Regions from separate parts of the Methylobacterium currus genome, predicted to be linked through region 1. Evidence: riboswitches for the same ligand, from Rfam matches in the RefSeq annotation. Region 1 holds a riboswitch; each other region holds the start of a gene.
What was found. A riboswitch is a leader RNA that binds a small molecule or an ion and turns the genes downstream of it on or off. The one in region 1 is predicted to bind cobalamin.
Positions count from the first base shown of each region.

Region 2: linked by a shared signal. The riboswitch ahead of DA075_RS18500 (TonB-dependent receptor) and the one ahead of DA075_RS09535 (CbtB domain-containing protein) in region 1 are both predicted to bind cobalamin.
Region 3: linked by a shared signal. The riboswitch ahead of DA075_RS04245 (TonB-dependent siderophore receptor) and the one ahead of DA075_RS09535 (CbtB domain-containing protein) in region 1 are both predicted to bind cobalamin.

Region 1 covers NZ_CP028843.1:2,031,117-2,041,063, forward strand. Annotated here, with positions in the region: gene DA075_RS09485 (SPOR domain-containing protein) at 1-83, shown strand, start outside; gene nagZ (beta-N-acetylhexosaminidase) at 309-1,319, shown strand; gene DA075_RS09495 (segregation and condensation protein A) at 1,321-2,091, shown strand; gene scpB (SMC-Scp complex subunit ScpB) at 2,088-2,732, shown strand; gene DA075_RS09505 (twin-arginine translocase TatA/TatE family subunit) at 2,929-3,279, shown strand; gene tatB (Sec-independent protein translocase protein TatB) at 3,515-4,063, shown strand; gene tatC (twin-arginine translocase subunit TatC) at 4,060-4,863, shown strand; gene DA075_RS09520 (prephenate dehydrogenase/arogenate dehydrogenase family protein) at 4,972-5,745, opposite strand; gene cobO (cob(I)yrinic acid a,c-diamide adenosyltransferase) at 5,933-6,538, opposite strand; gene cobU (bifunctional adenosylcobinamide kinase/adenosylcobinamide-phosphate guanylyltransferase) at 6,535-7,083, opposite strand; cobalamin riboswitch at 7,182-7,385, shown strand; gene DA075_RS09535 (CbtB domain-containing protein) at 7,416-7,592, shown strand; gene DA075_RS09540 (CbtA family protein) at 7,679-8,437, shown strand; gene DA075_RS09545 (DUF1636 family protein) at 8,434-8,811, shown strand; gene cobW (cobalamin biosynthesis protein CobW) at 8,808-9,842, shown strand.
Region 2 covers NZ_CP028843.1:3,963,265-3,973,211, forward strand. Annotated here, with positions in the region: gene DA075_RS18495 (HoxN/HupN/NixA family nickel/cobalt transporter) at 1-970, opposite strand, end outside; gene DA075_RS18500 (TonB-dependent receptor) at 1,016-3,049, opposite strand; cobalamin riboswitch at 3,253-3,452, opposite strand; gene DA075_RS18505 (TadE/TadG family type IV pilus assembly protein) at 3,892-5,124, shown strand; gene DA075_RS18510 (acetyltransferase domain-containing protein) at 5,247-6,428, opposite strand; gene DA075_RS18515 (TonB-dependent siderophore receptor) at 6,428-7,444, opposite strand; partial or broken gene DA075_RS37575 (IS66 family transposase) at 7,510-8,165, opposite strand; gene DA075_RS36035 (hypothetical protein) at 8,210-9,169, opposite strand; gene DA075_RS18535 (hypothetical protein) at 9,661-9,947, opposite strand, start outside.
Region 3 covers NZ_CP028843.1:929,726-939,672, reverse strand. Annotated here, with positions in the region: gene DA075_RS04285 (oxidoreductase) at 1-658, shown strand, start outside; gene DA075_RS04280 (cold-shock protein) at 1,032-1,241, shown strand; gene DA075_RS04275 (hypothetical protein) at 1,264-1,551, shown strand; gene DA075_RS04270 (DUF6481 family protein) at 1,555-1,938, shown strand; gene DA075_RS04265 (hypothetical protein) at 1,976-2,173, shown strand; gene DA075_RS04260 (hypothetical protein) at 2,239-2,484, opposite strand; gene DA075_RS04255 (acetyltransferase domain-containing protein) at 2,953-4,092, opposite strand; gene DA075_RS04250 (hypothetical protein) at 4,089-4,349, opposite strand; gene DA075_RS04245 (TonB-dependent siderophore receptor) at 4,349-6,496, opposite strand; cobalamin riboswitch at 6,672-6,895, opposite strand; gene DA075_RS04240 (TAXI family TRAP transporter solute-binding subunit) at 6,994-7,932, opposite strand; gene DA075_RS04235 (SGNH/GDSL hydrolase family protein) at 8,148-9,056, opposite strand; gene DA075_RS04230 (OpgC family protein) at 9,017-9,947, opposite strand, start outside.

The sequences.
Region 1 (9,947 bases):
GGCCGATGTCGAAGGACAGCGCCGACGGACTGTGCGGCAAGCTCAAGGCCGCGGGCGCCGCCTGCTTCGTCGCCAAGAACTAGGCCTTCGCACGCCGGCCTCGGGGAGGCCTGAGGCCCGGGCCCCCGGCCGCGAGCCGGGCGCCCGAAATCCTCCCGGCTGTGGCGCCCCGCCGACAGAATCGGGCCGGCGAATCGCCTAAATTCTCCGCTCTTTCCGCTTGCGATTCCCGATCATCGGCGCCCGCATGGGCGTCGGATGGGAGCGCGCGAACGTTTCCCCTCTCCAACCGACGAGAGCCGCCGTCGATGACCCTTGCCCTGATCCTCGGCTGCGCCGGCCCGGTCTTGAGCCCCGAGGAGGCCGCCTTCTTCCGCGAGGTGCAGCCCTGGGGCTTCATCCTGTTCAAGCGCAACATCGAGACTCCCGGGCAGGTCCGCGCCCTGACGGCGGCGCTCCGCGAGACTGTCGGCCGGGCCGACGCCCCGATCCTGATCGACCAGGAGGGCGGCCGGGTGCAGCGCATGACGCGGCCGCACTGGCAGGCCTACCCGTCCGGCCGGGCCTATCTGCGGGCCGGCGGCCCGGAGGGCGGGCCGGTCCTCGCCGGCCTCGGGGCCCGCCTGATGGCGCACGACCTCGCGGAGGTCGGCATCAACGTGGATTGCGCGCCGGTCCTCGACGTGCCGGTGCCGGGTGCCCACGACGTCATCGGCGATCGCGCCTACGGCACGGACCCGGCGGTGGTCGCGGCCTTCGGACGGGCGGTGGCCGAGGGGCTGATGGCCGGCGGGGTGCTGCCGGTGATGAAGCACATGCCCGGCCACGGCCGCGCAGGAGCCGACAGCCACCACGCCTTGCCGGTGGTGGAGGCGAGCCTGGACGAGCTCGACGCCCACGACTTCCGGCCGTTCCGGGCGCTCGCCGACCTGCCGATGGCGATGTCGGCCCACGTGGTGTTCCGCGCCCTCGATCCGGAGAACCCGGCCACGACCTCCGCCACAATCATCCGCGAGGTCGTGCGCGGCCGGATCGGCTTTGCCGGCCTCCTGATGACCGACGACCTGTCGATGAACGCCCTGTCGGGGACGCATCGCGAACGCGCCGCCGCCGCCTTCCGGGCCGGCTGCGACATCGGCCTGCATTGCAACGGCGTCCGGGCCGAGATGGAGGACGTGGTGGCCTCCGCCCCCGTCCTCGCCGGCGAGGCCCTGCGCCGGGCGGAAGGCGCCCTCGCCCGGCTGACCCCGGCGGCCCCGGCCTTCGACCCGGCCGAGGCCCGCGCCCGCCTCGATGCCGGGCTCGCCACCGCGGCCTGAGATGGCGGACGAGTTCGGGGAGGCAACCGGCACCGCCGACGGCGCGGCCTTCGTGGTCGATGTCGACGGCTTCGAGGGCCCCCTCGACCTGCTCCTGGAGCTGGCCCGGCGCCAGAAGGTCGACCTCGCCCGGATCTCGATCCTGGCGCTGGTCGAGCAGTACCTTGCCTTCATCGACGAGGCGCGCCGCCTGCGCCTGGAGCTGGCGGCGGATTACCTGGTGATGGCGGCCTGGCTCGCCTACCTGAAGTCGCGCCTGCTGCTGCCGGCGCCGCCCCGCGGCCCCGAGCCCGCCGCCGGCGACCTCGCCGAGGCCCTCGCCCTGCGCCTGCGCCGCCTCGAGGCGATCCGCGCCGCCGCCGTGATGCTGTCCGAGCGGGTCCAGCTCGGGCGCGACGTCTTCGCCCGCGGCGCGCCGCCGCCGGCGCCCGCGGCCCCCGTCCCCGGGTCCTTCGCCGTGACCCTGCACGACCTGATCGCGGCCTATGCCCGCCAGCGCCAGGAGCGGGTCCGGGTGCCGGTGACGCTGCCGCCGCGCAGCGTATGGTCCCTGGTCGATGCCCGCGCCGCCCTGGAGCGGCTGATCGGCCCGCGGGACGAGTGGACCGACCTCGATTCCTACCTTGCCCAATACCTGGCCGATCCGAAGCGCCGGGCCACGGTGCGCGCCTCCTCGCTCTCGGCGGTGCTGGAACTCGCCCGCGAGGGCCAGATCCTGCTGCGCCAGGACGGGCCCTTCGCGCCGATCCAGATTCGCGCCGCCGGACCATGAGCCGCGTGGCGAAGGCTCACCCCCCGCTTCCCCCCTCCGAGGCGGCCCGCCTCGCCGAGGCGCTGATCTTCTGCGCGCCTGCGCCCCTCTCCGAGGCCGACCTCGCCGCCCGGCTCCCTGCCGGCACCGACGTGCCGGCCGTGCTCGGCGAGATCGCCCGCGCCTACGCGCCCCGGGGCATCACGCTGGCGCGGGTGGCGGGCGGCTACGCCTTCCGCACCGCGCCCGACCTCGCCCCCGCCCTGCGCGGCGGCGTCCCCGAGGCGCGCAAGCTGTCACGGGCCGCCCTCGAGACGCTCGCCATCGTCGCCTACCACCAGCCGGTGACCCGGGCCGAGATCGAGGAGATCCGCGGCGTCACCACCTCGAAGGGGTCCCTCGACCTGCTGCTCGAGACCGGCTGGGTGCGCCTGCGCGGCCGGCGCCGCACCCCGGGGCGACCGGTGACCTACGGCACCACCCCGGCCTTCCTCGACCATTTCGGCCTCGATGCCGTCTCGGACCTGCCCGGCCTCGACGAGCTGAAGGGCCTCGGCCTGATCGAGGGCCGGCTGCCCGCCGGTTTCCGGGTGCCGCAGCCGAGCGACGATGCGGGAGCCGACGAGGATCCGTTGGGCCCCGGGGACGCCGCGGCGGACTGAATTCCCGGGTGGGGCATTCGGCCAACCCCCGAGGAAACGCTTGTTTTCGCTCACCGCCGTCCTTAGGTTCCGGCCGGACCGCCAGCGCTCCGGCCGCCATCCGGCGACGATGAGCCTGCGGGATCAGAGGTTTGGGGCGTCGCACGGCGCCCCGCGAGAGTGCCGCGGCGACGCAGACGCTGCGCAGGAGAGAACCATGGGCGGCGCGAGTATCTGGCACTGGATCGTCGTCGGCGTGATCGTCATGCTGCTGTTCGGGCGCGGCAAGGTGTCCGAGCTGATGGGCGACGTCGCCAAGGGCATCAAGGCCTTCAAGAAGGGCATGGCCGACGAGGAGCAGGCCCCGACCACGACGGCGCAGGTGCCCCACGCGCAGGTCCCGCCCGTCCAGGTGGCGCCGCCGGTGGTGCAGCCGGCCCCTGCGCAGCCTGTCCACGTCCCGCCGACGAACGTGCAGCCGACCCCCGTTCAGCCGACGCACGTGCCGACCGCGCAGATGCCGCCGGTCGGCACTGCCGAGCCGAACGTCGACCGCAAGGTCGGCTGAGCGGGCCGTCTCCGAGCCTGTTCCCCCGCACAGGAGCGCGCGACCTCCGGTCCGCCTCCTTCAAGTGCCTTACGCGTTCGATGCAGGTTTCCGGCCGCGGCCCGCTCGCGGGCGGCCCGCGCTCAACCGGAACCTGCTCGGCGGTGACTGGCGCCGGCGCACCGGCGTGCTAGACAGCCCGCGCGAGGCGCCCGCTTCACGAGTCGCGCCGCGCGAGTAGCAGGGCCGTCACGCCATGTTCGATATGAGTTGGGGCGAGGTGATGCTGATCGGCGGCGTCGCGCTCGTCGTCATCGGCCCCAAGGACCTGCCCAAGGCCCTGCGCACCGTCGGCCAGGTCACCGCCCGCCTCAAGCGCATGGCCGGCGAGTTCCAGAGCCAGTTCAGCGAGGCGATGCGCGAGGCGGAGCTCGACGAGGTCCGCCGCGAGGTCGAGGGCATCAACCGCAGCGTCTCCTCGGCGACGGCCGCCGGCTTCAACCCGGTGCAGACCATCCGCAACGAGATCAAGGGCGCCGTCGACGGCGCGCCGAAGCCCGCCACGATGGCCTTGCCGGGGGCGGATCCCCTCGCCGCGGAGCCGTCCGCCACGGCGCTGCCGGAGCCGCCTGCCCCGATCGACCCCGCCGCCCCGCCGGCCTATCAGCCCCCCGAGCCCGCGGCCGAGAAGCCGTCGGTCTCGGCGCTGGCCGCCGCGACCGCGCAGCTCAAGGCCGACGCGGCCCGCGCCGCTCCCGACGCCTCCCCCTCCCACGACACCGCCAGCACGGGCCGGACCGCATGATCACCGAGGCCGATGAAGCCGAGATCGAGGCCTCGCGCGCACCCCTGATCGAGCACCTGATCGAGCTGCGCTCGCGGCTGATCAAGTCGCTGCTCGCCTTCGGGGTGATGTTCTTCGTCTGCTTCTTCTTCGCGCAGCACATCTACAACATCCTCGTCCACCCCTATGTGAGCGTGGTGGGGGCGGAAAAGGCGCGGCTGATCGCGACCCACTTCCTCGAGCAGGTCTTCACCAACATCAAGCTCAGCGTGTTCGGCGCCGGCTTCCTGTCCTTCCCGGTCGTCGCGACCCAGCTCTACGCCTTCGTGGCCCCGGGCCTCTACCGCAACGAGCGCCGGGCCTTCCTGCCCTACCTCGTCGCCACGCCGATCTTCTTCCTGCTCGGCGCCCTCGTCGTCTACTTCCTGGCGATGCCGCTGCTGATCCGCTTCTCGGTCAGCCTGCAGCAGATCGGCCAGCCCGGCGAGGCCACGATCGAGCTCCTGCCGAAGGTGGACGAGTACCTCTCGCTCATCATGACGCTGATCTTCGCCTTCGGGATCGCATTCCAGCTGCCTGTGATCCTGACCCTGCTGGGCCAGATCGGTCTGATCGATTCGAAGTTCCTGAAGGACCGCCGGCGCTACGCGATCGTCCTGGTCTTCGTCGCCGCCGCGGTGCTGACCCCGCCGGACGTGATCAGCCAGCTCTCGCTCGCGATCCCGATGCTGCTCCTCTACGAGGCGTCGGTGTTCTCGGTGCGGGCGATGGAGAAGCGGCGCGAGCGCGCCCGGGCAGCGGAGGAAGCGGCAGGAGACTAAGGTTCGGGCCCGACCCTCTCCGAGGTTGTTGCCAGCCTCCAAGTCATTCCGGGCTCCACTTTTGCGGCCACGGAATGACAGGTTTGTGTCAAGGCCTGAGGTCAGGCGTCAAACCTCGGCGCTAGCCAGTTCAACCTCTCCCAACTCCTCATCCATCTGCGCCGCCAGCTCGAAGAACCGCCGCCGCACCTCACCCGCGTAGGGGTTCTCGCGCTCGATGGCGTGGTAGACCTCCGGCGCATCGTGACGGACCATTCCGACGGCCTGCATCACCAGGTCGAAGCTGCGGGTGGTCATCCGGGTCGGGAGCGGCTCCATCGCCACCAGCACCTTGGCGATCAGGTGCGTCAGCCCCTGCACCGCCGCCGCCTCGCGGTCATGCGCCTCCGGCGTGGTCAGGATCACGGTGAGCCCGAGCGCCCGCCGCAGGAAGGCGCCGACCTTGGGTCCGCGGTCGCCCCGCACCGGGCAGACCGCGATCTTGAGGCCGCGCAAGCCGTCCCGCGCGCTCTGCGGCCCGAACAGCGGATGGGTCGCGACGATGTCGACCCCAGGCGGCAGACCGGCCCGCATGATCTGCGCCGGCCGCACCTTCACCGAGCCGACATCGAGGACGAGGGCGCCCGGAGTCAGGTGAGGGGCGATGTCCCGGACCAATGCGGCGAGGGTCGAGACGGGGGTTGCCAGGATCACCACCGGGCAGGCGGCGGCCTCCGCCAGGCTGACCGGCGCGAGCCCGGCCGCCGTGAACTCGGATTCGGGCGCGAACGGGTCGTGGACGCGGAGCGTGAAGAGCGGCGCCAGATGCGCGGCGACCAGGCGACCGAAGGCGCCGAAGCCGATCAGGCCGAGAGAAGGGAGCGGGATGGGAGAGGACGGCACGGAAGACCTCGGATCTGGGGCGAGGTCGGCGGGCCTGGATTTCCTGGGAAGCCTCAACCGCCGACACGTCGCAGCGGTTGAGAGATGACAAGCACTCCGCCGCTAGGTGCGCGGCGCGTAATAGAGTCCGGTCGGGAGGGCGCTGGTCATGGCCGAGCCTGTAGCCCCCTCCTTCCCTCACCGTCAATCAGAACTCGATGCCCTCCTGCGCTTTCACCCCCGCGGCGAAGTGGTGCTTCACCTGCCCCATCTCGGTGACGAGGTCGGCGACGGCGATCAGCTCCGGCTTGGCGTTGCGCCCCGTCACCACGACGTGCAGGTCCGGCCGGCGCCGGCTCAACGCCTCCACCACCTCGGGCAGCGGCAGGTAGTCGTAGCGCAGTGCGATGTTGAGCTCGTCGAGGATCAGGAGCCGGATGCCGGGATCGGCCATCAGCGCCTCGGTCCTGGCCCACGCCGCCTGGGCGGCCGCCACGTCGCGGGCCCGGTCCTGGGTCTCCCAGGTGAAGCCCTCCCCCATCGTGTGCCAGTCGACCTGATCGCCGAAGCGTTCGAGGGCGAAGCGCTCGCCGGTCTCCCAGGCGCCCTTGATGTACTGCACCACCCCGACCCGCCAGCCGCGGCCCAAAGCGCGCAGCATCAGCCCGAAGGCGGCAGTCGACTTGCCCTTGCCGGGGCCGGTATGGACGATGAGCAGGCCTTTCTCGATCGTCTTGGCCGCGACCTCGGCATCCTGCACCGCCTTGCGCTTCTCCATCTTGGCGCGGTGGCGCGCCGCCTCGTCGTCGCTCATCGGGCTTCTCCCTTCAGAATCATCGGCAGGCCCGCCACCACCAGCACCACCCTGTCGGCCATAGCCGCCAGACGCTGGTGCAGACGCCCGGCCTCGTCGCGGAACCGGCGGGCGAGCGCGTTCTCCGGCACGATGCTCAAACCCACCTCGTTCGAGACCAGCACCATCGGCCCGGCCGCCGTCCGGCAGGATTCCACCAGCGCGTCGCGCTCCGCCGCGAGGTCGGCATCCTCGTCCAGCATCGCGTTGGTCAGCCACAGGGTCAGGCAATCGACCAGAACGGGCCGGCCGGCCGGCGCCCGCCGGATCACCGAGGCCAAGTCGCGCGGCGCATCGACCGTCTCCCAGGGAGCGGGGCGGCGGGCGCGGTGCTCGGCGATGCGCGCGCGCATCTCGTCGTCCCAGGCTTGCGCCGTCGCGACGTAGAGCCAAGGGCCCGGGAGCGCCTCGATCAGCCCTTCCGCGTAGCGGCTCTTGCCTGAGCGGGCGCCGCCCAGCACCAGGGTCAGGCGCGGGGCGGCGCGGTCCGGATCCGGCACGGGCATCTGCTCCTCCTGGACATCGCGGAAATTTGGACATCGCGGAAATCTCGGGGCCGGATGTGTCGCGGCAGGCTGCGCCGATTGCAAGCCCGCCAGCAACCCGATAGGGTCGCCCCGACGGTGCCTCGGCGACGAGGTGAAAAGGGAACGTGGGATCCGGGATCTCTTCCGGTGTGCCGCGGCTGCCCCCGCAACTGTGAGCGGTCGCACACGGTCCGCCATCGGCCACTGGAGCGATCCGGGAAGGCGGTGGACCGGCTCAAGAGGCCGCGAGCCAGGAGACCTGCCGTCACCCCTTTCTCTCGACGCCGCCGGTGGGGCGGCAGGAGTTCGTCATGGTCGCGATCACCCGGTCCCTCTCTCCCGCCCTCGTCGGCGAACGCCTGAGCGCCGTCCTCCTCGCCGCAACCCTCGGCATCGGGCTGCTGTTCGTCTCCGGCTTCGCGCCCGTGGTCGCCCTGCACAACGCCGCGCACGACTGGCGCCACGCCCACAACTTCCCCTGCCACTGACCAGGGCCTAACCCTTCGAGGCCGCGCGGCCTGCGTCCCGACCGGGCGCGGGCCCGCGGCCCTTTGGTCGTGCAGGTGATCCACCAATGACGAAACGTCTGCTCGCCGCGGCCCTGGTCGCCGGCTTCCTCGCCGCATGCGTCACCTCGCTGCTGCAATTCGCCCTCACCTCGCCGCTGATCCTGGCGGCGGAGAAGTACGAGACGGCGGAGACCGTCGCGCCCACCCGCGTCTCGGCCAACCCGCTGATCGTGCTCGCCCATTCTGGCCACAGTTCGGCCGGTCACGACCATGGCGGCGAGCCGCAATGGCAGCCGGCCCCCGGCCTGCCGCGCCTCGCCTTCACGGCGCTGGCGACCCTGGTGAGCGGCGTCGGCTACGCGCTGCTCCTCGGCGCCGTGCTGGTTGCGACCGGCCGTGAGGTGACGCCCTCCGAGGCGCTGAAATTCGGCATCGGCGGCTTCCTTGCGGCCAGCCTCGCGCCGGCGGTCGGGCTGCCGCCGGAATTGCCCGGCACCGCGGCCGCCGCCCTTGAATCGCGCCAGCTCTGGTGGGTCGCGACGGCGCTCGCCACGGCCCTCGGCCTCTACCTGGTGGCGATCCGCCGCGGCCCGGCCGCGATCGGCCTCGGCCTCGCCCTCGTCGTCGCGCCGCATGCCTGGGGCGCCCCGCACGGGCCCGAGGAGATCTCGGCGATGCCACCGGTCTACGCGGCGCAGTTCGCCGCCCGCTCGCTGGCGGTCGCCTTCGCGTTCTGGGCGGTGCTCGGCCTCGCCTTCGGCTGGGCCTGGGGCACGGTTGCGGGGACGAAGGGCGCCGCGCGTCGGAGCGAGGTGACCGCGTGAGCGATCCCGTCACCCTCTACGTCTGCACCACCTGCCGCGATGCCGCCGATCCGGCGGACGGCCCCCGCGCCGGCGCCCGCCTGCACGATGCACTCGCCCAGGCGCTCGCGGCCCGGCCCGGCACGCCCGTGCGGATCGAGCCGGTGGAATGCCTCTCGGTCTGCAAGCGGCCCTGCACCGTGGCGGTCGTGAGCCCCGGCCGCTGGACCTATGTCTACGGCGACCTCGACCCGGCGATCTCCGCCGAGGTCATCCTCGACGGCATCGGCCTCTATGCCGGAACGGCCGACGGCGTCGTGCCCTGGCGCGAACGTCCACAAGAGTTCCGCAAGGGCGTCGTCGCCCGCATCCCTCCCGCGCCGGTGACTCCATGACCATCCTCAACAAGATCCCCTGCACCATCGTCACGGGCTTCCTCGGCGCCGGAAAGACGACGCTCGTGCGCCACGCCATCGAGCACAACGACGGCCGGCGCCTCGCGATCATCGTCAACGAGTTCGGCGATGTCGGCTTCGACGGGTCCCTGCTTGCCGAATGCGGCATCCCGGGCTGCGACGCCGACGCGGTGGTCGAGTTGCCGAACGGCTGCATCTGCTGCACCGTCGCCGACGACTTCGTGCCGGCGCTCAACAAGCTCCTCGACCGGCCGGAGCCGCCGGAGCACATCCTGATCGAGACCTCCGGCCTCGCCCTGCCGAAGCCCCTGGTCCAGGCCTTCAACTGGCCGGCGATCCGCTCGCGGGTGACCGTCGACGGCGTGGTGGCGGTGGTGGACGGGCCGGCGGTGGCGTCGGGCGCCTTCGCGGACGACCCGAAGGCGCTGGCGGCGCAGCGCGCGGCCGATGCCAGCGTCGATCACGAGAACCCGCTGGAAGAGGTGTTCGAGGATCAGCTCCTCTGCGCCGACCTCGTGGTGATGAACAAGTCCGACCTCCTCGACGAGGGCGAGCGGGCGCGGGTCCGCGCCGAGGTCGAGGCGCAGCTGCCGCGGGCCGTCAAGCTCGTCGAGACCGCCCACGGCGCCCTCGATCCGCGCGTGCTGCTCGGCCTCAATGCCGCCGCGGAGGACGACCTCGCCGCGCGGCCCTCGCATCACGAGACGGAGGAGGACCATGACCACGACGATTTCGAGAGCGTGGCGCTTCCCGTGAAGGCCGCCGGCTCACCCGAGGACCTGGCCGCCCGGGTCGCCAAGGCCGCCGAGGTGGCGGGTGTGCTGCGGATCAAGGGCTTCTGCGCCGTCGCCGACAAGCCGATGCGCCTCGTCGTCCAGGGCGTCGGCCGCCGCGTCGCCCACCATTACGACCGCCCCTGGCGCTCGGCCGAGCACCGGGACGGGACGCTGGTGGTGATTGGGCTGGCGGGGTTCGACAAGGAGGCGGTGGCGGCGGCGTTGCAGGGGTAAGCGCGGCTTCGCACGACGGATTGTGCGCCTTTTCCTCTCCCCGCGGGCGGCGAGGCGGCAGCCGACGGTGAGGGGGTGTTGCCGGAGGAGTCTCACTCGTCGAGC
Region 2 (9,947 bases), 1.9 Mb from region 1:
TGCCGACGACGGCGAAGCCGGCCTCGCCCAAATTGTCGTTGAGCGTGCTCACCGCTTGCCACAGTCCGCCTGTGAGCCCGAGCTTGTCGCCGATCAGGCCGAGGGCCTCCAGGCCGCCGATGAACAGCGCGACCGTCGCGGAGGCCGCCGTGATAGTCAGGTTGTACCAGAGCTTGCGAACCGGGTTCGCCAGCGCCCAACCGTAGGCGCCGGTCATCAGCACGCTGTCGGTCGTGTCCAGGAGCGTCATGCCCGCGGTGAACAGCGCCGGGAAGATCAGGATCGCCCAGAACGACAGGCCCTGCGTGGCCTGCGTCGCCGAGATCCCGAGCAGGGCGACCTCGGTCGCGGTGTCGAAGCCCAACCCGAAGAGGAAGCCGATCGGGTACATGTGCCATGAGCGCGAGACCACCCCGAAGACCCGGCGGAACAGGCGCGCCAGCAGCCCCCGTCCGGACAGGAGGGTGTTCAGGTCTTCGTCTACGATCTTGCCGCCTCGCCGCACCCGGGAGAACGCAGCCCAGACGCCTCGCAGGATGAACAGGTTGGCGATGCCGACGACGAGCAGGAACGTCGCCGAGACCGCGGTACCGATCACGCCGCCGAGGTCGTGGAACTGGTCGAAGCTGTCCTTCATCGCCGCGGCCGTCACGGCGATCAGGCCCGAGGCCAGGATGACGATGGTGGAGTGGCCGAGAGAGAAGAAGAAGCCGACCGAGTGGGGCTTCCGACCCTCCTGCATGAGCTTGCGCACCACGTTGTCGATGGCCGCGATGTGGTCTGCGTCGAAGGCGTGGCGCAGTCCGAAGCTGTAGGCGAGGAAAGCGGTCGAGAGCAGGACGGGCTGATGAGCGAAGGTCGCGAAGGCCGCTGCCCAGGCCGCGATGTTGGCGGCGATCAGGACGGCGTAGACGAGCCCGACCTTGACCCTGAGACGGGCAGGCTGATCGTCGAAGGGGTTGGGCAGCAAGGGTCCGCTCCAGATGGTAGGGCTCGTCTCAGCCAGGAATGCCCGTCAGAACCGCCCCGCCAGGGTCAGGCGTACGGCGGTCGGCTCGACCGGGTGGAAGTGTCGGTCGGCAACGGCGGCCGCTTCTCCGGGCAGACGGGACTCGTAGTAGTAGGTGATCTGGTCGGCCCGGGCGTTCGTCAGGTTGAGCACATCGAGGGCGAGGCTCACGCCGTTGTCGAAGGCGTAGCCGATCCGGCCGTTGAGCAGGGCGGTCGGCTTCGAGCGCACCGAGTTGTCCTCGATCAGGGGCCGGGGACCGAAGTACCGGAAGCGCAAGCTACCGAACCAACCCTGGCCCTTGCCGAAGGTGACGCCCGCCGAGGCGATGGTGGTCGGTGCCTCCGGCACGCGCTGGCCGACGGGGTCGCGGTCGGAGAAGCGCGCGTTGGTGATCGTCAGGTCGCCCTCCAACCGCAGCCAAGGGGTGAGCGCGTAGTGGTTGCTCCACTCGATGCCGAAACGGCGGGTCGGCCGGCTCGGCTCGGTGGTGCCGGTGTCGCCCTGGAAAAGGTTCTCGGATGCGAAATCGAGCCGGAACAGGGCGAGGCTCGTCTCCAGTCCGGCGATGGAGCGGTTGCGGATCCCAACCTCGTAGCCGGTCGAGGGGACCAGGAAGGGCGAGCGGCTGATGTTGAACAGCGGGCTTGCCGGATCGACCGTCGCGGTGACGCCGCGGGCGTCGTTCGAGTGGAAACCACCGCCGTAGTTCAGGTAAATCTCCGTATCCGCCCACGGCCCGAACACCACCCCGAGCTTCGGGTTGACGATGCCGTCGCGAGCCCGGCCCGAATTTGCCGCGGTGTCGGAGCGGACATCGGCGTAGTACCCGTCGGCCCGGAAGCCGACGCTGGTGCGCAACCAGTCGGTCCAGCGCACCCGGTTCTCGTAGTAGAAGGCGGCGCTCGCTTCCAGCACTCGGTCGTCGAGCACCGTCGAGCGGTACTGCCGGGCGGTGGTGTTGAACAGGCCGACCCGGATGTCGTCGGTGCGGGTCTGGACGCCGATCTCGTTCTCCATCGGCAACCCGAACAGGTCGCCTTGGAAGACCCTGGAGATCTCACCGCCGCCGAGCACCCGGGCATCACGCTGGCGGAACTGGTCACCGTTGACGGGGTCGTTGAGGAAGTAGGTGAAGTTGTTCCAGAGGTTCATCTGGTAGCGGATCACGTAGGCCGAGGCCCGGGTGATGCCGCCCGCGCCCGACTGGCTCCAGCGCCCGGAGAGCGAGAAGCGCCCGGTATCGCCGCCGTCGGTGGGATCCAGCGTGCCGTAGCGGCCGATGATGCCCTCCGCCACCGCCCGCTCGGGGATCTGGTTTGTGGCGTTCCACTTAGACCAGTAGGCCATGCCGGTGACTGCGAACCCGTCGGTCGCGGTGCCCTGGCTGTAGCGGGCGACGCCGTTGAGCTTGCGCAGGGCATCGGGCACGACCCACGGCCCGTCATAGGTCTGCGCCTCGCCCGCCACCAGGAGGTTGCCCGTACCGAGCGGCACGGAGGCGGCGGAGAGCCCGCGCTTGAAGCCGAAGCTGCCCAGCGTGGTCAGCGCGATGTTGCGGTCGAGCTTGTCGAGGTAGTCGATCCGCACCGACCCTGCCGAGGCAAAGTCGCCGTCGCGGACGAAGTACGGGCCCTTGTGGAACTCGACCGCCCCAACGAGTTCCGGAATGAGGAAGTTGAGGTCGGCGTAGCCCTGGCCGTGGGCGTGCGTGCGCATGTTAACCGGCATGCCGTCGACGTGGATGGCGATGTCGGTGCCGTGGTCGAGGTTGAAGCCGCGGAGGAAGAACTGGTTGGCTTTGCCCTCGCCGGAATGCTGGGTGACGATCAGGCCCGGCACCTCCTCCAGCACTTCGCCCGGGCGGGTGACCGGGCGGCTGTTGAGCTGCGCGCCCGAGATGATCCCGGCGCTGGCGGAATTGACGGTCATGAGGGCGCCACCGATGCCCGTGACACCGCCGACATAGCCGGCGCTGGCGGACGCGGCGCCGGACGGCACGGGCGTAGGGGCCGCGACCTCGATCTCGTCGAGGCGGATCTCGCCCGCAGCCTCCTGGGCGTCGGCAGGAGGAGCCACGAAAGTGGCGACGCAGGTGAAGAACGTTGAAGCGAGCGACAGGCGGGAAGGGGACACGGTCGAGACCTGGGTAACGGCAGTGGCACGTCACCGCGAACAAGGCCGCCCGGATCCCGAAGACCCGTGCCGACACCCGCCAGGACACCCCGCCCGACGCGCTTCGCGCGTGACCACGACTGACGGCAGGTCTCCTGGCTCGCGGGTCGCTGCCCTCTCACCGTCTTCCCGAGCGAGGCTGCCCAGTGACATGGTGGCGGAAGGCTCACCGCTTACAGTTGCGGGGGCAGCCACGGTCTCGGTGCTTGCAGCACCTCACCGCGTTCCCTTTTGATCCCCGAAGGGAACCGTCGAGCCATTGGTATTTCAGGGTCCTGAGTCGAGTCAACGAGATCGGAGGCAGGAGTCCTGCGGCCTTCGTGCCGGGGCGCTGGCGACGGGCCAGCGCCCGACAGATCCGCTCACACAATCCACATTATGGTCAAAACTCTTTCGACTTGACCGCGCGAAACGCAGATGGTGGTGGAAAACGCTCGTTTTCTCACTGCGAAACGCACATCCGCATTGTGGACCGCGGAGGTCGCAAGCCAAAAATAGTTAGATATTTATGAAGAAGTAATAATTACCTACGGCACTTTCCTGCAATGAAGTTGCAACTTAAGGCTGAAATTGATTATGAGCGTTCAGCGCATAATTTATGATATTTTTACTTACGTTGCGCTACCCCTAGTTGGAGAGAGTATCATACGGCGGACGATATCTTGTCCGGTGCGAGCTGGCGTAAACAAGTGTTAACGAAATTGAACGTGGCCGCGGGAACGTGTGCGCTTGCCCGGGCGCGGGCATTTCAGCGAGACCAGAGCGGCGCGGTCATCATCATCCTCGCTACGGCGCTGCCGGTCCTTGCAATGGCCACACTTGGAGCCGTGGAGGTGGCCGAGGTCTTCTTCACTCGTACAAAGCTACAAACCATCGTGGACACAGCCGCCCTGAAAGGCGCGGCCGAGTTGGGCGTTGATCTCTCTACCGCTACCACCGAGCGGACCAGAGTGTTTGCAGACAACTTGGCCGACCCCATGCGCTTGCGCTGGGCTGTCACCTCGTCCGCAGTGTTGGATCTCAAAGCTTCTGCGATGACGGTCAGTCAAGGCGCAAATCGTCCGTCGTTCTTCCGCAGCCTCCTTCCCCCCGGCGGCTGGAACCTGCACGTCACGGCCAAAGCCATCCGCTACGCCAGCGGTCCCTTATGCGTGCTAGGCATCCAGAGCAGCGGCGGCACGGTTGTCGGTCTCGATAGCAGCGGAGCCTTGAACGCGGCCGGATGCCTCGTGCAGAGCAACAGCGACCTCGCTGCAACGGGGGGCGCATTGGTGACTGCGGGTGATGCGCGTGCCGCAGGCGGTGCGTTCGGCGCGATCAGTCCCAACCCCCTCACCGGCACACGCGTCATGCCGGACCCTTTTGCCGCGTTGAACATCGCGTTCCCGACCGGGTGCGATACGACGAGTATCACCAGCACAACCTATCTGAACCCAGGGCTTCACTGTGGCGACATCGAGTTGTCCGGCAATGAAACCATTACGCTGTCGGCCGGGGAGCATTACTTTACGGGCGGATCGTTGACGATGAGCGGCAACGCACAGATCGTCGGAACCGATGCTGTGGTGTTTCTAAAAGATTTCGCGTCGATCAATCTCAACGGCAATGCCGGTCTGTCTCTGGAAGGGCGCAAGGGAGGGATTTTTGCCGGATTTGCATTGATGACCGATCGTAGCTTTTCAGGAACGATTGAACTCACCGCGAAGAACATCCGTAAAATGTACGGTACGGTTTATCTTCCGAACGCAACACTTTTGATTGGCGGCAACGGCAACAAGGTATCCGATCAATCGCCGTGGACGGTGGTCATCGCCAAGAAGTTACAGGTCACGGACAAGGCCACGCTCTACATCAACAGCAACTACGCGGGCGCATCAGTGCCGGTCCCTCAAGGCGTCGGGCCAAGCACCAAGACGGCCGGCACACGGCTGGCGGAATAAGATCTTTGTGTCCGGTAGTAAGGGATCACTTTCTGATCCAAGCGGACATCCGAGACGCTACCACCGTGGTCTGGATGGGATCGGAGGTCACCCTTCGCACGGTCAAGCTGCTGGGTTCGGCCCTAGAGGTACTTCAGCCAAGCGATTTCGCGCCGTGACGCCTTGAAGCACGAGAACCACGCTGTCGGCAGGTAGAGGGGCACGATCAGCCCAACATACCACAATAACACCCAGGCGTAGTTCGCTACACCGGATAGCAAGCTCTGCGTCGAGCCCCAAATCGCGTGGGCGGCGTGATACAGCGCCCGCAGCACCGTCAGGTTGAGCAGGTAGAAGAACATCGGGGCACCGCCGAACACCGCCAACGCCGTGACGGCTGGAGCAGCGCGCGCCCGCTCCAGGGCGACGAGGAGCAGCGCACCGATCCCAAGCGTCAGCAACAGGAACAGCAGCGAGGGCGGGTACTTCGTCAGCGCGAAGAAGCTCATCGCCGTCCGCAGGGCGCTGCCGTCGACAACGAACCAGGGCTTCTCGCCGTAGCTGTTCGCGAGGCGCAGCAACCCGAAGGCGATCAGCATCATGCAGCCGAGCCCCACAAGACGCCGCTCGCGCGTGCGGACCTCGACCCCGGGCAGGAACCACGGGCCGATCGCGTAGCCGAGCGCGATGACGCCGATCCATGCAAGCACCGGATAGGTCGTCTTCGCGACCAGTCCGAACGGCAGCGCGATTGTGTCGCGGTGGTGCAGCATGGCCCAGACGGGGAACAAGGGCTGATCGGGCTGGAGTTGGATCGGGTCGAGAAGGTTGTGACCGTAGGCGATCAGGAGCCCGATCGCGAGGAGGGCCGAGCGCGGCAGGCCGATCAGCGTCGCGAGGACGATCATGCACACGCCGATGCACCAGATCACCTGAAGCCAGAGGGTCGGACTGGCCACGCCCCAGTACAGTTCGGAGAGGTAGAGGATTTCCAGGGCCATCAGCACGAGACCGCGCTTCACCAGATAGGCGCGTGTCGCCGCCCGCGTGTGCCGGGTGCTGAAGAGGAATGCGGCCACGCCCGTCAGCGCGACGAAGACGGGCGCGCACAGGCTGACCGCGAGGCGGGCCAGATACAGGGCTGGCAGGGCAGTCCTGGCGTCAATCGGATCAGCGACGGGCACGTGCAGGAACCACGTCTCGCGCAGGTGATCGAGGAGCATCAGCACCATCACCAGCCCGCGGAGCGCATCGACGGAGCCGATGCGTTCAGACGTGAGCGGTGCACCTGTCGACGCTGGAAGCGTCACTCGATGCACGCCCATCAGAAGCGGGCCGTCATGCTGACGGTCACGCGCCGAGGCTCGCCGACGCCGACCCAGAACGAGTTGTAGGAGCGCTCGTAGTAGGTTGCGTCGAAGATATTGTCGACGTTCAGCCCAAAGCGCAGGTTCTCGTACCGGTAGTAGACGAGGGCGTCGGCAAGCACGTAGCCCGGCAGCCGGAACCGCTCGTTGCCGCTGTCGCCGAGGCGCGAGCCCACGGCCCGGACGCCGCCACCGATCCCGAAGCCCTTCCAGTCGCCGCCCTGGACCTCATACACGCCGAGCAGGCTGCCCGAGTGGCGCGGGATGTTGAGGAGTGGCGAGCCGACCCGCAGGACCTCGTCGCGCGTCACCGCCGCGTCGATGAAAGCGTAGCCGCCGATCACTCGGAACTCGGGCGTCACCTGCCCGACGAAGCTCAGATCGAAGCCCTGGCTGCGAACGGCACCGGCCGCGATCTGGAAGAAGAAATCCTCGGGATCGGTGGTGAGGACGTTCTCCTTCTCGATGTGGAAGGCCGCGGCCGTCACGCTCAAGCCCGTGAAGAGGTCGAGCTTGGCTCCGACTTCGTAGCCGAAGCCCGTCTCCGGGGCGAAGGGCCTCGTCGCGCTGTCGAAGCCGGTGTTCGGACGGAAGGAGGCAGCCACGTTGCCGTAGAGCGAGAGGAAGGAGAGTGGCTGGTTGACGAACCCGGCGCGCGGCGAGAAGCCGGTGCGGTCCTGCTCTGTGCGTTCCCCGCCGACCTTGTCGCGGAAGGTCTGGTTGTAGAAGTCGGTGCGGTTGCCGAGCAGGAGCTTCCACTCCGGGCTCAGGGCGATCTGGTCCTGCGCGTAGACGGCGGTATTGCCGACGTTCTCGCTGGCGCTGTAGCGGCGCGTGAAGGGCGGCTTGGGCTGGCCGTACACCGGGTTGAACAGGTCGAGAGCGAACGGGTCCAGCCGCGGGGTCGAGCGCAGCAGGTTCTCGGTGCCCGGCTCGGATCCCGCGAACAGGTAGTTCTTGCGCCCGACCGCCACGCAGCGCAGTGCAGCGCCCGCTCGGCCGCGTTGTTGTCGAGGGCGAGACGCCCGTCATCGAAGGCGCGCATGAGCGCCGGCCAGCGCGCCAGCATGTAGCGCAACGCCTTGGCCAGGTCGGACTGGCTCGGGACCTGGGCCAGGCTCGTCTCGGCAAACGCCTTCAGCGCCTCGGCCAGCGGCTTCGAGCGGGTTTGTCGCTCGCGAGTGCGCGCATCGGGCGGCTTGCCGTGCATGTCGCACTAGACCCCGGAGAGCGCCCCGATCCGCTCCAGCGCCTCCACTGCGAGGACCGAGCCCGTCGCGGCGTGCACGTCGATGATCTTGCGGCGCACATGCGCCCAGCATCTCGCCTCGGTCAGGGCGCCGCCGGCACGGGTAGCCTCGTACAGCCCGTTGAAGCCGGCATAGCCGTCGGCCACCAACACGCCGCAGAAGGCCGCTAGGTGGGCGAGCGGGCGCTCGCCCCGACGGTCGGGCGAGGCAAAGAACATAGCTGCTGGCGGACGAACGCCGTCGTGGGGGCGTTCGTTTCGCACATAGGTCCACAGCTGTCCGGTGCTCGCCTTGCCCGTGCCAGGGCCAGCACTAGGATCGACGTGTCATCGCCGTGCAGGACGTCGCAGCCGCCGATCACTTCCCGGCGTAGAAGCTCCGTCAGCGGCTGCAGCGTGGCTGCAATTGCGCTAAGCCAGCCCGAGCGCGTCGAGGTTGCCAGCACAACGCCGTCGCGCGCAGATCTCGTCTTGGCGATACACTTTGAAATCAAGACTCAATCAGGTTCATTAGCTGCCTCGCGAGTCCGTCTCTTGGGCCTTTATGATGAGGATCGATCCAAATTCGGCGAGTCTCGGATAGGCCTGACCCATGTCGTTGATTGCGCCAATGTCCACGCACCCAAACCGGGCAGAGCAGCGGACTATGCTGAGAAATAGTCGCGGCCTTCGGGAGGCCTCTCCGTGCGGTATCTGGCACAAGGCCAATTCTTACGATCCTAAACAGAGAGCGAACCTCATCACTATTATTGCGATTGGCGCCCTCTCGTAAGCACGCGGCACGCCGTACACGATCAGACGGCAGTTGGTTGGCCCACATTGCTGGTGCTGCTGCTGCCTGAAGTGAATTTTCTTGGAAAAGTACTGCTCCGACCATTTTCTCCATCAAGCGGCAAAAATCAGACAATGCCAAGCCGCTTGCCGCGATCAAATCTCGAGTTGATGGTATTTGACCGGCAAGATCATCTAAAGCGCCGCCCAACAACTCATCGTGAACATTCTCCGTTCCCATTTCCCAAACGAGGCGGCGCTTGCACCTCGTGTCCTTTGGTGCCAGCACAACCGAGATGGTGGGATGACGTAGATCGCCAAATCCAACCGCGAGATCGTGCATTTCAGCAACCCCGTTATCTACGAATATCGCTCCCACCTGCACAGATTGTGAAATCATCCAGGAATTCATCGGAAAATCGATATATAGAATTGGAAATTCGCGACAAAGCTCTAACCATTCAGCGATCTCGGGTTCTTCTAGCGCCAATTTCACTAGATGCGGTACTAAATGACGTTCCAATCTCAAATTACGAGTTGATATTGCATTTGTATCGCTGTTATCAACTACAAAATAAGAGCACAGCACCGAGAGGAAGCGTTCCACTTCAGGTAAAATTTCGCCGGTGCGCTGTGCTTCTACTGCCTTCATAGCGCATCGGGATGTGAGGACGCGCATGGCACCCTCCGGTGTCTTCAGATCGTTGGGGAGCCGCAAATTAGCAGTCCGGTAAATTTTACGTTGCAGTTCGCATCGTGTCCATGCGAACCAATCCAACCATGTTACGGTCATTGAAGCACCGCTAAAATCGTACAACTTCAAGCAATCATGTGATGTAATTCCGGATATTGCGTAACACAATTAGCTATATTTTGACGTAAATTGTTTCGGTAGTTAATTTTTGCAGCATGAATCGCTTGTTTGTGTATCAGCACGAAGCGAACCCCTACAATGATTTTTACCCAAAACATTGATGGTGCATTAAATAACTGGCTCCAAGTGGTGTCGCGATCGGCGCCGATCGGGACCCCACTTGAATTAGTATTTCCAATTTAGCTTCAAGGGCTTGCCCCTGATCCAGCCTGGGGTAACGATTGGGTGTTGATCCACAGCAAGACTCCGACGAGGGCGGTCGAGGACGTCAGGATCGGGTAGAGGCGGTCATCGTGCTACTTCTGGGCGTCGCCGTCCGACCGCTCGTAGAAGATGGTGTCGTGGCCCTCGTGCGCGCCGAAGTAGATGTGGATGAGGGCGAGCAGCGTGCTCGACCCGGCGTGGGGCGGCTTGAGCCAGTTGATGCGCCAAGCCCCTTCCCCCTGGAAGGCGGAGGCGACGGCGCGCTGGACGACGTCGAGCTCGACCGGTCGCGGCCAGGGCCCGTTCGGGTTGACTAGGTTGCCCTCGATCCAGTCGGCGATCGGCGCCGGCTCGTTCGGGACGAGCGCCTGCGTCGCCC
Region 3 (9,947 bases), 1.1 Mb from region 1:
GGCGCGGCGCGCCCACGAGGCCGGGTTCGAGTGGCTGGAGATGCACTTCGCCCACGGCTATCTCGGCGCCAGCTTCTTCTCGCCGCTCGCCAACCAGCGCAACGACCGGTACGGCGGCAGCCTCGACAACCGGCTGCGGTTCCACCTCGAGGCGCTGGACGCCGTGCGGGCGGTGTGGCCGGAGCGCCTGCCCCTCACCATGCGTCTCGGCTCCGACGATCTCCACCCGGAGGGCGTGCAGTTCGACGAGGCGGTCGTGGCGGTCGGCCGGATGAAGGCGCACGGCCTCGACCTCGCCGACCTCTCGATCGGCTTCAACACCGACGAGATGACCGATCCGCCCTTCGCCCGGATGTCGTTCATGGTCGAGCGCGGCACGCGGGTGCGGCGCGAGGTCGGGATCCCGGTCGGGGTGAGCTGGAATCTCGGCCTGCCGGCCGTGGCCGATCAGGTGATCCGCGACGAGCTCATCGATCTCGTCTTCCTCGGGCGGCCCGCACTCTCGAATCCGCACTGGCCGGTCTGGGCGGCGCGGGAGCTGGCGCATCCCGACCCGTTCTCGCTAGTGCCGGAGGATTGGGGCTGGTGGCTGCGCAACTTCCGCGCCCACGAGGCCTGCATCGGCTGGCCCGCCCCGGCGACGGCCGGCGCCGCCTGAGCGAGCGGGAGCCGCATCCTGGGCCCGGACTCGGACCCGTCGCGGGGCTCGCTCCGGCCGCCGGCCCATGCTCGAATTCGTGAGTGCAGACAGCGTTTTACAGGACAATTTTCCGGAAATTTCCGCGATCTTGGCCGGACTTTTTCAGTCGTTCCGGCTGGTGCTCCAAATATTTTTCCAAGCGCCTTGCTATCTGGCGCGATCTGATTTAGAAATGATATATCGATTGTTGGCCTGACTACCGAGCCTCTCCGCCGCCTCGTTGCTGGCGCATGCTCTGCCACTCGCTCCAAATCCGTCGATTGACTTGAGTCTTGGCGCTGCCGACGGCGTGCCGAGCTCCACCATGCGCTTGCAGATTATGGATACGACAATGACCATCGGCACCGTGAAGTGGTTCAACGTCCAGAAGGGTTTCGGCTTCATCCAACCGGATGACGGCGGCAAGGACGTGTTCGTGCATATCTCCGCCGTCGAGCGGTCGGGCATGCAGACCCTCTCGGAGGGACAAAAGATCTCCTACGAGATGGAGACCGACCGTCGCAGCGGCAAGCAATCCGCCGGCAACCTGCGCGCCGCGTAACTGCTTCACGATCGGGATGCGGATGGTTTCATCCGCATTCCTCGCCCTGCGCCACGGTGCGGGCCTGACCTCAAATGGATTACTCTGGGTGAATTTTACTTTTATTTCACGTTCTGCTTCTGCCGGTGCGGCGATCGAGCCGGCCACGTTCCAGGTGCAGCAGATCTGGCAGCAGGTCGATGACCAAAGCCAGGACATCAGCCACCTGATCGACCGAACCTACCGCTATCACTCGGTCCGGGAGCTGCACTGGCACCTCGCCGACCGGTTCTCGCGCCCGATCCGCTCCCTCGCCCTGAGCCGGGTCTGAGCGATGGGCAAGTTCAAGGAAGCCTCCCTGGGCGACCGCCTGGGCTCGGCCGCCGCGGCCCGGCAGGCCGCCCTCGCCCGGTTCCAGGCGCGGACCACCGACGACGACTCGGCCCTCGCGGCGCGACGCGCCGTCCGGCAGGCGATCGCTGCGGCGCGGACGATCCGTGTGGCGGAGCGTGAGGCCGAGCGGGCTGTGCAGGAGGAGGCGCGGATCGCGCGAGAGGCCGAGGCGACGGCCGAGGAGGCCCGCCGGCGCGAGATCGCCGCCGCCGAGGAGACGGAGCGCGCTGCCGAGGCCGCGCGGACCGCCGAAGCACGGCAGGCCGACCAGAAAGCCGCGCGCGACGCTCGCTACGCCGCCCGCAAGGCGCGCCAGCGGGGTTGACCCACCCTGCAGCGCCGCGTGTCAGAAGGAGTGGCCGATGTCACATAAGTTCAAGCTGAATCAGCGCGTGCGGATGCTGCGATCCGGATCGTCCGACAGCCATGCCAGCGACATGGATGCCTTCGAGGTCGTGCGGCTGATGCCGGAGGATCGCAACGGGGAAGCCGCCTATCGCATCCGCTCGCGGATGGGCGAGCGCGCCGTTCGGGAAAGCGAGATCGTCGCCCTCCCTTGAGCCGTCCGGGGTGACAGCGGTCCGCCGGGCGGTCCGCTGCCGATCACGCCTGAAGGCGCGAGACGTCAGTTGCAGCCTTCCTTGTGAACGGTCTTGGAATTGCCCATCCCGTCCTCCTTGTGGACGGTCTTGGAGCCGCAATCGACGCTGCCGGTGGTGATGTCGCGGTGCTCGACGATGCCCTCGCGATGCTCGACCGCGATGCCCGGCGCCCGGTCGCGATGGATCACGGTGGTCTCCTCGGCCATCGCCGAAGCCGAGAACCCGGCCAGGATGATCGCAGCCGCGCCGGCGGTGAAGACTGTCCGCATGGGTGATCTCCTCAGTTCATCTGGGGTTAACAACGTCGGCGCGGCAGGTGGGTTCCAGCCTTTCTGATGGCATGACGCATCGAATAGCCTGCCGAAAAATGCTTCTGCTCGGGAACGATCCGAAGGATGCGGCTGCATTCACGCGCGGCACGCGGATAGACTGCCGGAATCGCGGATGAGGCGGCTTTTTGTGGCGTCCTAGCCATAGATGAGAAACATGCCGAACGGGCCGGCCATCAAGCACCGCGACCGCGCGTTCGACCAGCGGACATCCCCGTCCTGCCCCGCGCGCGGGCGCGTCGATGCAACAACAGGCATGATCGCGGCCTGACTCTGCTCCCCCGCTTATCGGTCCTTCTGCCCGCGCTCTGGCTCTCGACCACGAGCCTGCCGACGGCGCAGGTCGACCACGACGGACAGTCCCAGATCAACGCCACAGCACGCGGCAGCGACGGTTCGTTCGCGTCGTCACAGGTAGCTCAGCAGGGGATGCCGCCCCCGCCGCTTCAGGCCCACCATCCAGCGGCAGGCGGCAAAGAGCGGCAGGCTGATCAGCGCCGCGATCATCCAGAGCTGCGCCGGGGCACCGGCCTCGATCCGGCCGGAAGCGCCTGCGAGGCCGAGCGCCAGAGCGAGGTGAGAGAGCCCGCGCAGCAGCCAGAGATGGACGAGATAGAAGAACAACGGTGCGCCTCCGAACACCCGCAGCCAGGCGAGGCGCCCGGCCGGCACCGCCTCGAACAGGGCGAGGAGCCAGAGCCCGAGGCCGAGCGTCAGCAGCAGGAAGTCGGCCGAGGGCGGATACTTGGTGAGGTTCAGGAACGACAGGACCGTCGCCCCCATGGTCGGGCCGGCCTGCCACGGCACCGGCTCGCCATAGCCGTTGAGCCCCCGCAGCACCAGGAAGAGCGCAAGGGCCGCGGCCCCGAGGGCGAGGAGCCGGCGCCGCCGGGGGGCGGGATCGAGGGAGAACCACGGTCCGAGGGCGTAGCCCGCCGCCGCGACGCCGATCCAGGGCAGCACCGGATAGGAGGTGCGGGCCACACCCCAGGGCAGGTCGAGGAGGCCGCGCTGGTGCAGGATCGACCACAGCGTGTAGCCTGCCTGGCCCGGCGCGAGCACGATCCCGTCGAGGAGGTTGTGCCCGAGCATGATCAGGAGCGCGACCGTCGCCAGCGCCCATTGCGGCAGCCGCATCAGGCCCGCGAGCGCGACCATGCTGAGCCCGATCGCCCAGATCACCTGCAGGTAGAGGACCGGCGGCAGGAGCCGGCCGGTCCAGGCGAGGTTCACGAGCGTGACCTCGAGCAGGATCAGGAACAGGCCGCGGGTGAGGAGGAAGCGCGACGCCGCACCCGTGCCGTGCTTGCCGGCATAGAGGCGGGCCGAGAGCCCGGTGAGCAACAGGAAGACCGGCGCGCAGAGATGCGAGGTCAGCCGCGTCACCACCAGGTCGGGGGCGGTGACCGCGAGATCCATCGGGTCGCGGACCTGGGCGTGCAGGAAGAAGGTCTCCCGCGCGTGGTCGACCAGCATCAGGAGCATGACGAGGCCGCGCAAGGCATCGATCGCTCCGATGCGCGGGGAGGGTGTGCCCTGTGCCGTCATGACCCGGTCTCGGCGGCGAGCCGGGAGAGGAGCCGGCGCACGTCCGGCGGCGTCCAGACCCGGCCGCCGCGGGGCTTGCGCACCCCGCGCCGGGTCAAGGAGGCGGCGATGCCCTCGGGCGTGCTGCCGGCCTCGGCGGCGAGGAGAGCCAGGACCGGCGCGAGGCCCTGGCGGTAGCGCCGGGCGCGGGCGGCGGCGGCATCGCGGCCGGCATCGCCCTTGCGGCCGGCATCGCCCTTGCGGAGGAACGCTGCCATCAGAATCGCACCGACAGGGTGCCGGTGAACCGGCGCGGCGCCCCCGGATAGACCCGGAACGCGCTGAGCGAGCTTTCGTAATACGTGGTGTCGAACACGTTCTCGACGTTCAGGCCGAACCGGACATTTTCCCAGCGGTAATAGGCGAGCGCATCGACCGCGATGGTGCTTGGCAGCCGGAAGCCGCTGCCGGCGGCGTCGCCCGCCCGCTCGCCGACGGCGCGCACGCCGCCGCCGAGTCCAAGGCCTTTCCAGGGGCCCTCCTGCACCTCGTGCACCGCGAGCAGGCTGCCCGAGTGGCGCGGCACGTTGATGAGTGCCGCACCAACCGGGAGGAGATTGTCCTTGGTGACAACGGCGTCGGCGAAGACGTAGCCGGCTAGGAGCTTGATCTCCGGCGTGATCTGACCGGCCGCCGTGAACTCGAAGCCCTGGCTGCGCACCGCGCCCGCCGCGATGGAGAAGCCGCTGTTGCGCGGATCGGGGGTGAGCACGTTCTGGCGCTCGACCCGGAAGGCGGCGCCGGTGAGGCTCAACGCTCCCCCGAACAGGTCGAGCTTCGTGCCGATCTCGTAGCCGAGGCCGGTCTCGGGTTCGACCGGCCGGCCGGGCGATGCGGCGGCGGCATCCGGGCCGATATTCGGCCGGAAGCTGGTGCCGACATTGGCGTAGAGCGCGAGTTCCGGGAGCGGCTGGTAGACGAGGCCGGCCCGTGGCGAGGCGGCGGCCCAGCTCTGGTCGGCTTGGCTGCGCGGAACCCGTTCGCGGAACGAATCCTCGAAGATGTCGAACCGCACGCCGACGAGCGCCTTCCATTCCGGCGACAGAACGAGCTGATCCTGCGCGTAGAGCGCGGTGTTGGTGATGTGCTCGATGTTGTTGCGCGGGATCGTGTACGGCGGCGGCGGCTGGCCGTAACGTGGATCATAGATGTCGATCGCGTAGGGGTTGGTGCGGACGTTGGAGCGCAGGTAGACCGTGCGGCTGTCGGTGCTCTCGCGCTCGACGCCGAGGAGCAGGGTGTGGCCGATCCCGGCGGTGTCGAAGCGTCCGACCAGTTCGGCCTGGCCGATGGCCACGTCCCAGCGGTAATCGCGAAAATTGCGGTCGCGCGAGACGGTGCGGTTGTCGGCCGCGATGGCGCGAATCTCGGCCGCTTCGCCGACGAGGCTTCCGGTGTTGAAATAGGTGGCGAGCCGCATCTGCCAGTCGGCATCGAAACGGTGATCGATCCGGACCTGCATCGAGTCGGACGCTTGATGGATGCTCTGGCCCGGCTCGCCGAGGAAGCGCGAGATCGGCAGGAAGCCGAGTTGCTTGTCGATGGCGATGACGCCGCGGTCGAACACGGTGCGGTTGCGCAGGAACTCGGTCTCGACGGTGACCTTCGTGTCGGGCGTGACCTGCCAGCTCACCACCGGCGCGACCAGGAGCCGGTCGCCGTCGACGAAATCGCGAAAACTGTCCTGGCGTCCGGCCGCGAGGTTGAAGCGGTAGAGGAGCGTGCCGTCCTCGTTGAGGCTGCCTCCGGAATCGACCGTGCCGCGGACCTGCCCGAACGAGCCCCACAGCCTGCCCATCTCGACGAAGCGCTCGCGCGTCGGCTGCTTGGTGATGATGTTGATCAGGCCGCCGGGGTCGCTGCGCCCGAACAGGCCGCCGCCGGGGCCCTTGAGCACCTCGATCCGTTCGACGTTCTGGGCGTCGGGCGGGGGCGGGTAGCCGCGGTTGAGGGGAAAGCCGTTCTTGTACAACTCGGAGGTGGTCACGCCGCGGATGGCGTAGCTGAACACCGACAGGCCGCCGAAATTGTTCTGCTGGGCGACGCCGGGCGTGTAGGTGAAGACCTGGTCGACGCGCGTGGCGGCGAGATCGGTGATGACCTCGCGCGGGGCGACGGTGACGACCTGCGGCACGTCGCGCTGCGGCGTGTCGGTCCGCGTCGCGCTGACGGCCCGGTCGCCGCGGAAGCCCGGGGTGGGACCGATGAGCCCGATCGTGCCAGCAGCCGCGGAGGAGAGCGCCGGGAGCGCCGGCCCGGACGGACGCGGGCCCTCCACCACGACCTCGTCGAGGGCGATCGTCTCCTGTGCCTGCGCGGCGCTGACCGCGAGGCTGAAGCCCAGGGCGGTCGCCAGGACGGGCATCGGGCGCGGGCCGGATCGGGGACGGTGGAGCGGCGGACGGGTTCTCACGGAGCGCACTCGATGGTTGCCGTGCGGCGCGTTCCGGGCGAGCAGCAGGCGGCGCCCGCGCGGCCACGCGGCGGACAGCCCGAGCGCTCCCCCGGGGGCCGCACCGCCCGCAGGACGTGACCGCGCCGGACGGCGCAGGCTCAAGGCAGGTCTCCTGGCTCGCGGATCATCGGTCCCGCCGGCCTTCCCGGTGTCGGAGCATCAGTGGCCATCGGCGGCGGAACCTCTCCGCTCACAGTTGCGGGGGCAGCCTCGGCCTCGCCGCGGATACCTGCGCATCCGAACGGCTCACCGAGTTCCCTCTTCACCCGCGGGCTCGCACCCGGGGAACCTTGGCGGCCGCATCCATGGCAGGCCGCCCGCCGGGGAGCAACACTTGGAAACGCACTGTAATAACGTTTCAGACTATGTGTCCACGGGAACACACCGGCCGATGATGCGACCGTGGCCTACTCGCCGCGCAGGAAGGCCGCCGTGGCGGGGTGGAGCCACGAAGCCGGAACCGCTTCCGCGAGATCGCGGGGATCGCTCGGCCGCTCATGCGCCAGGCGCCGGGCGAGGGCCGGCTTCGCCTTGTCGATCGCCGCGACGAGACGGGCGGCGGAGGCCGGGTCGAGGCCGGGCTTGCCGAGGATGAAGCTCCACGACCCCACCGTCTCGATCGCCTGATCCTGGCCCGGGAAGGTGCCGGGCGGGACGGTGATGCGCCGCAGGGACGGGCTCGCCGCCAGGATCGCGGGAAGCGCCGCCGCCGAGGGGCCGAGGAAGCGGGCGCCGCCCGGTGCCTCGGCCATCGCCAGGAAGCCCGGCCAGCCGGTGCCGCCGCCGAACAGGGCCGCGGCCCGTCCGTCCCGCACCATCGCCGGGCCGTCGCCGGCATGGTCGAGGAGGATCGGGCGGATGTCGTGCTCGGGGTCGATGCCCGATCCGCGCAGGATGGTCCGGCCCATGGCGGTGAGGCCGGAACTCCGCGTGCCGAGGGCGACCGGCTTGCCGCGCAGGTCGTCGATGCCGCGCACCGGGCTCTCGGCCGGCAGCACGAACAGGCCCGGTGCCGCGTAGACCGGCGCGACCACCGTCACGGCCGGGGGCGTGCCTTGCGCGGACAGCGCCTCGTAGGCGTACTCGCCCTGGACGAGGCCGAGATCGACCTGACCGTCGCGCAGGAGCACGAGGTTCTCGGTCGAACCCTTGCTGGCGCGCAGCTCCAGGGTGAGGTCCGGATCCACCTCCCGGATCGCCGCCGCCAGCGCCTCGCCATAGGCCGGAAACCCGCCCCCGGGCGTCGCGGTGGCGAGGACGAGGCGCAGGGGTTCAGCGGCGTGGGAGGCGGGGGGCACGGCGAGGAGAGCGATGCAGGCGGCGGCGATCAGCCAGGGTTTTGGCATTGCTTCTTGTCCTGCCTTCTCTCGACGTTGGTGCCATCCGTGACGTCGTTCCGGGTCCGCGTCGCGGAGCTCGGGATCCGGAGCCGCAGGCTTTCCGGAAATAGGCGGATCGCGTTCCGCGTCATCCTGGATCACCTGAGTGTCCGGATTCCGGGTTCCGCGGCGCGGCCCCGGATTGACGTGGCGGGTGTGAAGAAAGGTGGCGACGCGGCGGTTCAGTTGGCCGGTACCGGCGTCACCGGCACCGGTGCCACGTCGGGCTGGAGCAGCGAGACGGTGATCGCCCGGGTGACATGCTCGGCCATGCAGCGATAGCCGAGATCGGCCAGGCGGAAGCCCGCGCCGGACTGCGCCGTGTCGCCCTTGAGGGCGCTGATCGCCCGCGTGGCGAGGTAGCGCATCGCCTCGTAGCGCTGGACCAGCGGCACCTGCTCGCGCTCGGCGACTTTCTGGATCGCCTGGACGAACTGGCGGTAGTAATCGTCCTTGGCGAGGCTCGCGGTGTATTGGGGATCCACCAGCACCACGTCGATGCCGTGGGACTTGATCCAGGCCACGGTCTCGGCGAGGGACTGCGAAAAGTCCTCGATGTCGACGCGGGCAAGCGCGTCGTTGCCGCCGACCTGCCAGACCACGAGGTCGGGCTCGATCTCCGCCACCTGGTTGCGCAGGCGCTCGGCCGCCCCGAAGGCGATCTCGCCGGAGACGCCGCGGCTCTCCACCGTCACCTCGATGTCGGGCAGGGAGCGGGTCAGCGCGTCTTCGAGGCGCACCGGGTAGGTGGCGGCGGTGCCGAGCCCCCCGGAATTGGAGCCGATGGTCAGGACCTGGACGGCACGGTGCTCGCGCAGGGCTTTCTTCACCGCCTTGAGCTTGGCCAGCGTGTAGAGCTTGGAGCCCGGCACCCGGCATTCCGGGGAGAGGCTCGGATCGGGCGCGTCCGGGCTCGGCGCGGTGGCCTGGAGCGCCGGGATCTCGGCAAGGGCCGGCTGGGGCGGGACGGGCGCCGGCTGAACCTGGGCCGGTTGCGGCGTCGTCGACTGCGCCTGCACGGCGAAGCCGAGGCACGACGCCATGGCGAGGCTCACGCCGCCGAGGAGGGCCGGGGAGAGCGAGAGCGCCATTCGACGAACCATGCCGTGAAGGAGAGAGAAGCCAACCCGCACCCTACGACAAATATGTCCGTCGCGAAACCTCCCCCGCTCCAGAAACGAATCAGTTGTGCACCGAGGCTGGCGACCGAACCGACCGAGAACACCGCGAGCGAGTTTCGGCCGAGGCCGGCGAGCTGCCGCGTGAGCCAGCGCGCCCGTGGCTGGACGAGGCCGAACACCGCCTGGAAGGCGAGGAGCACGCCGAGGAAGTGCACCAGACGGGCCGGCGACAGGTAGGACTTGTCGAAGATGAACAGGAGCCGCGGCTCCGGCACCGCCAGCGGGTCGGGCCGCAGGTTGAACCAGGACAGGACCGCGCCGACGAGCACGATGACGATGCCGAGCGGCATCAGCCTGCGGCGCCAGGCCAGGAACCGCTCCGAGCTGCGCCGCCACTCATGCGCCGCGAAGCCGAGCACCAGCAGCAATTGCCAGCACAGCGGGTTGAAGAACCAGTGCCCCTCCATCGGCCAGCTCGGGATGTTGATCTCGAAGACCAGGCTGACGGCGTAGAGCAGGATCGAGATCCCGATCGCGAGGCCGAGATGCACCCGCGACAGGAGCACGAAGGCGGGCGCCAGGCCGAGCAGCACGACGTAGAGCGGCAGGATGTTGAAGAAGCCGAGCTGGTGCAGCAGCGTCACCCAGCCGACGGTGGCCTGGATCGGGTCGCTGAAGATCGGCCCGGCATTGTGCCACTCCACCAGCAGCGGGTTGTCGAGGTAGAGGGCCGCACCCGCCAGCATCGCCAGCGCGATGGCGGTGATGACGAGCTGGGCGCGATACACCTCGACCATGCGCGAGAGCAGACGCAGCACCGTGCGACCTGCCGGCTCCGGCACCCCGTCGCGCCCGCGTGTG